3 regions of the Arcticibacter sp. genome follow, and region 1 is predicted to be linked to each of the others. Evidence: riboswitches for the same ligand, from Rfam matches in the RefSeq annotation. Region 1 holds a riboswitch; each other region holds the start of a gene.
The links. A riboswitch is a leader RNA that binds a small molecule or an ion and turns the genes downstream of it on or off. The one in region 1 is predicted to bind cobalamin.

Region 1 (2,266 bases):
GCAGGCTCGACTTCCCGATGCACTACCAGCTGGCACTTTCGCACAACAGCAGAAGAAGTGCGCGGGACCTTGTACCCCGATGGGGACAGAACGTCACCCTCACCTACCGGCACTTTCCATTTGAAGATCGCGTAGAAGGTCAGCTCTTCGTTTTCCGGAGCACCTTGTATTTCCCGGGCCTTCTGCGAAACCATTCCTTTGCAGCGAGCTTCAACTTCCAGGACGGAGAGGGTAATTACCAAAATTCTGTAGACATCCCCCGGGTATCGGGATACAGCTTCCTGAAACCGCTTGGCAACACGCACAACACACTGCTGCTGAATTATCGAATGCCTGTATTCTATCCCGACTGGGAGCTTGGCCCGCTTGCCTATATCAAAAGGGTAAAACTAGGACTGTTTGCCGATTTCGAGAACGTCGGCCAGGGGAGAACCTTTTCTCCGCGGTCCTTTGGCGCGGAGCTTCGCGGCGATATGAACCTGCTCCGTTTTTATCTTCCGAACTTTGATATTGGCGGAAAAGTCGTATTTTTAAATGAGAAACCCAGTCGGAAGCCGATCTTCGAGACTATTGCAACCTATAGCTTCTAATTATGAGAATAAAAACATTCTTCATCATCCTGATCACTGCCCTGGTGACCATTGTTCTGATGAACAATACAGAAGAAATAGACATGTGGCTGTTCGGCACGACCCGCATATCGAAACTCATCATCCTGGCAGTGGTATTTGTACTTGGCTTCATAGTAGGAGCTCTGGTCATGCGTCCGCGAAAGAAGAAAGTACTGGAAGAGGATGAAGACGAGTATCCTGAAGAGGATGCACAGAATCTTCCCGTCAATACCTACAAGACCAAGCTGAGCGACGAAGACCGCGATTATATCAGCTAAGCATTCTTATATTGCATTTAACCGGGCAAAGGCCTACCTTTGCAACAGCTTTGGTTCCCTGTCCATTGACAGAGATTAAAAGGGAATCTGGTGTAAATCCAGAACTGTCCCGCAGCTGTAAGCTCCTTAATCCAATGCCCCCTCAGTCACTGTAAGCATAGCGAACGGGAAGACAGGCAAAGGAGGAGCAAGTCAGAAGACCTGCCGTAGCATAATGATTCATAGCTTTCGTGGATTGAGGCTGGAATGAGATCTAACTGTTTGGCTATATTTCATTCTGCACTCCACTGCAATCAACGTGCAAGATGACGACAACAATAGCCGGACCTGCTCCGCCAAAGTCTTTTCTCAAATTCCTGCTGACGCTGGTTATCCTGTACAGTTGGGGAGATACCTATGCTCAGGAGAAAAGAGGAACAGGATCAACTGTCGTTCATACCGATACCCTTCACCAGGTTCAGATTAATGCGCGCTTTCTCGTAGCCCCTGAAAAATCAGCAGTACCACATCAAAGTTTAAAGGGCGAGCAACTCGAAAGGTTGAACAGCCTGAACGTTGCCGATGCACTGAGGTTCTTTTCGGGACTGCAGGTAAAAGACTATGGAGGCATTGGGGGGTTGAAAACAGTCGACGTGAGAAGCATGGGATCAAGCCATACTTCAGTATTCTACGACGGCGTGCAATTGGGCAATGCGATGAACGGACAGACAGACCTGAGTAAGTTTTCTCTGGACAACCTCGACGAGCTTCATTTATATACTTTCCAGAAGAGTGACATTTTTCAACCGGCCAGAGCATTTGCCGCCGGCAGTTCACTATACCTGGAGTCGAAGGTCCCAAGCTTTCGCGAGGGAAAACAGACGAATGCAGGTGTACGATTCCGGACAGGCTCATTTGGATTGATCAACCCTTCCGCTGTGTTGCAGCAAAAGATTTCAAAGAATATTTCAGCAAGTTTGAATGCCGAATGGCAGCAGTCGGACGGGGACTACAAGTTCAGGTATACCAATGGCGTTTATGACACCACGGCCGTTCGGCAGAATGGCGATATGGATGCACTACGCCTGGAGGCAGGATTTTATGGCATGACTCGCGACAGCAGCCAATGGACACTGAAAGGCTACCATTACCGCTCGGAACGTGGACTCCCCCGGGCCATTGTCAGCAATAATTTCGAGTCAGATGACCGACTATGGGACAGGAACAGCTTCGTACAAGCTTCATGGAAGTCGCCCCTAAACCGTCGGTTCCAGAGCATGGCAAACGCCAAGTATGCCTATGACTATACCCGATACCTGGATCCGGACCACTACAAAATGGAAGGCCCGCTGGACAACCACTACCGCCAGAAGGAGCTTTACCTTTCCCTGGCGAACA
Region 2 (2,266 bases), on a different contig from region 1:
CAGCGCGTTCAGGAAAGTAAAACGCGTAGGGTAAGCATAGTTGTAAAGATTTGTATTCAGCTTATTATAGGCCATATCGCTGGCGATGGCGACTTCCCATACTGATGAAAGTGGGTAAGATACGGACACGGATTCATAAAGCTCAATTTGCCGGAACCGCTGGTCGAGTTCCCCTGCCTGATTCAGGTAATCGGGATCGAGGTAGCGCAGTCTGTTGTGCGAAAACTTCCCATTGATCAGAAGGCTCAATTTACTCCTGAAATGGTGCTTGTAACTGCTCTGCAAAAAGAGATCTTTATTCCACAGGTGTTGATTGGAATAGGGATTGTAGTACACGACCGCACCGGGAAGTCCGCGACTGGAATTTGTATAGTTGATGCGGAATTGAAGCTGGTTGCTGTCTGTGCCTTTCCAATAAAGGGAGGCGTCTGTTTGCAGGGTGTTTAGCTGGGCATTGCGACGGATCGCCAGTGTATCGGAACCATCTCCTTCCACCTGATATTTGTAGCGTCCGTGTGCTTTTTGCCAGTTGCTGCTCAGGTTCATGGACCAGCGTTTGCTGATCTTTTGCTGCCATGAGATTGTCGGGTTAGTCAAGCCAAAAGATCCTGTCTTATAACCCAGGCGAAGACGATAGCTCTTTTTCGGTCCAAAATCGGGAGCTATGCTTTTGATGACCAGCATGCTCGCTGAAGCATAAGCCCTGGCAGGCTGCAAAAGATCATCAGAATGTCCGTTATATAACGTGATCGACGCAACATTCTCCAGGTTAATCTTGCCAAGATCGATCTGACCATTTTGTGCGTCTGCAACTTGAAGGCCGTCGAGTTGAACACCTGTATGATTTGCCCCTAAGCTTCGTACGGAAACTGTCTTTAAGCCGCCGATCCCACCATAGTCTTTAATGTTTACACCGGAGAAGTTTCTGATGGCATCCGCAACATTATAGGAAGCAGTGCGCTTGAAGTCGGTGGAAGAAATGGTTTGTGAGGGAAGAAAGCTTTGAACCGGCGGAGGAAGGCTTGCGCGAACATTCACTTCCTGAAGGGTCCTGCTGGTATCGTTTTGTGCATAAGAGCATGCACCGACGAAGAAGCCAAATAATGTAATGAGTATCCTTTTTTCCATACCTGTGTCTTGCACAGCCAGGGGTATAGAAATACAAAATGGAAACACCGTAGCATCTTCATTCTAGCTTCAATCCCCGAAAGCTATGAATTATATAATGCTATGGCAGGTATTCTGACTTACTCCCCTTGGTACGGTCTTCCCATTCAAAACAATGAACAGTGACACTAGAGTGTACCTCGGTTAATAGAGTTTACAGCTGCGGGACAGTTCTGGATTTACACCAGATTCCCATTTAATCCATCCTGATTGCTCGGGATGAAACCAAAAGCACGACAAAGCTATAATAAAAATTGTGAGTTCCGAGGAGAAGTAGTGGTTTGATAATCCTTTTTAATCTTTACAGAACCTCCCCTGCTGTTAATCAGTTGAAGCCCTGACGGAATTCCAGGGGCGATAAGTTCGTCTTCTTTTTGAAAAGGGTGCTGAAGGATTGCGCGTGCTCAAAGCCCAGGGCATAGGCAATCTCACTTACCGACAGACTGGTCATTGAAAGTTTTTCTTTGGCTTTCGCGATCAGCTTCGAATGAATATGCTGCTGGGTGTTCTGTCCGGTATGAACGCGAAGCAGGTCACTCAGATAGTTCGGCGACAGGTTCATCTGCGCTGCGAGATATTGCACCGTGAGCAAACCTGTCACCTCGCCGTTGAAGTAGTCATCAATCAAGTGCTCGAAACGGCTTAGCAGCGCTAAATTATTATTCTTGCGGGTTAAGAACTGCCGCTCATAGAAACGGTTGGAGTATTTTAGCAGGCTCTCGATCTGTGTGAGGATGATCTCCTGGGTATGCTTATCGATATGCTGGCACTCCTTGTCAATTTTATGGAGAATCGTGATCAGGTCATCCTCTTCCTCAGCCGACAGGTGCAGCGCTTCATTGACAGCGTAATCGAAAAACCCGTATTGATGAATGCTATTCGCCAGATTATGCTGTAAAAGGAAGTCCGGGTGAAAGATCAGGACATAGCCCGACCCGCATTCCATATTCTGCAGGTCGAGTTGTTGTACCTGGTTCGGGGCTGTGAAACTTAATACGCCTTTATCATAATCGTAGTGCTGCTGCCCGTACCTGATCTTGCCTTTGGCTTCGCGCTTGAGCGCCACGCAATAGAAGCGGTTAACGAAACCTTTCCAGAT
Region 3 (2,266 bases), on a different contig from region 1:
CCGGAAAACTCAGAAGTCTGGCGGCCAAAGTCTTCACGACTGAAACCCAGACCTTTTAATACTTTCTCTACCTCAGCGTCGTAATTCGTTTCTTCAACAGAATAAAACTTCTCGCTCAGCTCGGATACACGTTCAATTAACTTCATGTAATCATCGCTCTCATAGTCGGTCCGGATAGTGAGCTGTTCGTTCAGTTCTTCCAGTTCCTTTTGCATGGAATGCACCTCATGAAAGGCTTTTGACGCCTCTTCGAATACGGTAACATTATCCTGAGTAAGCAAATGCTGTGGGAGATAAGCAATGACCGCATCTTTTGGTCCGGTGACACTACCGGTAGTTGGTTTTGCTGCACCGGCAATGATCTTTAAAATCGTCGACTTGCCTGCGCCGTTCTTACCCATCAGGGCTATCTTATCGTTCTCGTTGATTGGGAAAGTGACGTCGCTAAACAGGGTGGTTCCGCCAAAAGAAACAGAGATGTTATTTACATTAATCACGAAGTGAGGGTATTAAAATGAGCGGCAAATATAAAGTAATTTCTGGTACTAAGGGGCAGCTAAAGGTGGTCAAAGCCGTAGATTCAGACGCGAATCAGCTTCGGATCAACTTGACCAACTTCGGACCGACTTCGAGAAAACACGTTAAAAAAGCGTAGTTGATCCGGGGTTGGTTTGCCTTTTCTCTGAATTTATTGTAGACAAATCATAGAGCGTTTGTAGCCCGTTTATGCATCGTTCGCAGACCAATCGGGGGAAGCCATTCGCTATTCTCAAAGCAGTACACTATATTTGGAGCAGTTCTTTACATTCATTCTTATAACAGACAGGTTCTATATCGCAAACGATATGGATTAAAGAGGAACCGTGTGCAATTCACGGGCTGTCGCGCAACTGTAAGTAACAACCTGCTCATAGGCAGGATTTTCGAGCCACAAGACCATGTCCATTGTCCGCCTTCACGCGGATGAGAAGGACGGCGAAGGAAAGTTACAAGCCAGGATACTTGCCATCTGTTCAAGACCAATGCTTTCGCGATTGAAGCAGTAGTCCCGCGCCATGTTCCGCGGCAACGATCCCCATGCTGGTCGCTGCACTGCAAACTACGCCAACTACACCACAATTCTGAAAGCATACCCAAAACGTAAGGAGCATTAATTCACATTAATGTTTAACAAAGTTTTATGCGTATGCTCAAAAACAACCTTGGTTACCCCCGCATCGGAAGTAACCGACAACTGAAAAAAGCCTGTGAAAACTACTGGTCAGGCCAAATCACCCGTGACGAACTCTTTCATGCTGCCAGGCAGCTCCGCGAGGAGAGCCTGAAACTGCAGCAGGAGGCAGGTATCGACCTGATCCCCTGCAACGATTTTAGCTTCTACGATCATGTGCTCGACATGTCGCTCATGCTGGGCGCCATCCCCAAACGCTATTCGCCTGTGCTGACGGAGGTGTCCGGAAATTCCGAAATCGATGTTTATTTCGCTATGGCCAGGGGTTACCAGCGTGACGGACTGGATATTCCTGCAATGGAAATGACCAAGTGGTTTGATACGAACTACCACTACATTGTGCCCGAATTTACCGCCAACCAGCGCTTCAAACTATTTTCTCAAAAGGCATTTGCGGAATACTCCAGTGCGGCCCAGATCCTGGGTACAGCACCGAAGCCGGTGATCACCGGTCCCGTTTCCTACCTGCTGCTCGGAAAGGAAAAAGACAGTGAAGCCGGTCGCGCAGAAGACTTTAAGCGGATCGACCTCATCAAAAAGTTGACTCCCGTTTATATCGAGATCATCAACACCTTCAAAGGCTACGGTGCTAAATGGATCCAGATTGATGAGCCTTGCTTATGCCTGGACCTGAGTGAAGAAGAGCAGAACGCCTTTGAATACGCCTATACCGAGATCAGCAAGAAATGCGGCGGCATCAAGGTGCTGCTGACGACCTATTTCGGGTCTTTAGGTGATAATACCGCTCTGGCGCTTCGGCTGCCAGTAGCAGGGTTACATATCGACCTGGTAAGAGGAGCGGAACAGCTCGAAGGATTGCTGCAGCGCTTTCCGCAGGGAAGATGGCTGTCGCTGGGACTGGTAGACGGACGCAATATCTGGAAGAACGACTACCAGAAATCGCTTGAGCTGATCGAAAAAGCCGAAAAGGTTGTAGGCGAAGACCGCCTGATGATTGCGGCATCCTGTTCGCTGCTGCACAGTCCCTGTGATCTCGATCAGGAGACTAAGATTCCTTCGCAGATCAGGAACTGG

Region 2: linked by a shared signal. The riboswitch ahead of ACO1NU_RS08855 (TonB-dependent receptor plug domain-containing protein) and the one ahead of ACO1NU_RS07075 (TonB-dependent receptor plug domain-containing protein) in region 1 are both predicted to bind cobalamin.
Region 3: linked by a shared signal. The riboswitch ahead of metE (5-methyltetrahydropteroyltriglutamate--homocysteine S-methyltransferase) and the one ahead of ACO1NU_RS07075 (TonB-dependent receptor plug domain-containing protein) in region 1 are both predicted to bind cobalamin.

Annotation. Positions count from the first base shown of each region.
Region 1 covers NZ_JBMQOB010000010.1:39,642-41,907, forward strand. The annotation lists gene ACO1NU_RS07065 (hypothetical protein) at 1-590, shown strand, start outside; gene ACO1NU_RS07070 (hypothetical protein) at 593-889, shown strand; cobalamin riboswitch at 924-1,112, shown strand; gene ACO1NU_RS07075 (TonB-dependent receptor plug domain-containing protein) at 1,195-2,266, shown strand, end outside.
Region 2 covers NZ_JBMQOB010000015.1:102,487-104,752, forward strand. The annotation lists gene ACO1NU_RS08855 (TonB-dependent receptor plug domain-containing protein) at 1-1,128, opposite strand, end outside; cobalamin riboswitch at 1,216-1,413, opposite strand; gene ACO1NU_RS08860 (helix-turn-helix domain-containing protein) at 1,493-2,266, opposite strand, start outside.
Region 3 covers NZ_JBMQOB010000014.1:19,154-21,419, reverse strand. The annotation lists gene ACO1NU_RS08260 (ABC-F family ATP-binding cassette domain-containing protein) at 1-497, opposite strand, end outside; cobalamin riboswitch at 807-1,024, shown strand; gene metE (5-methyltetrahydropteroyltriglutamate--homocysteine S-methyltransferase) at 1,187-2,266, shown strand, end outside.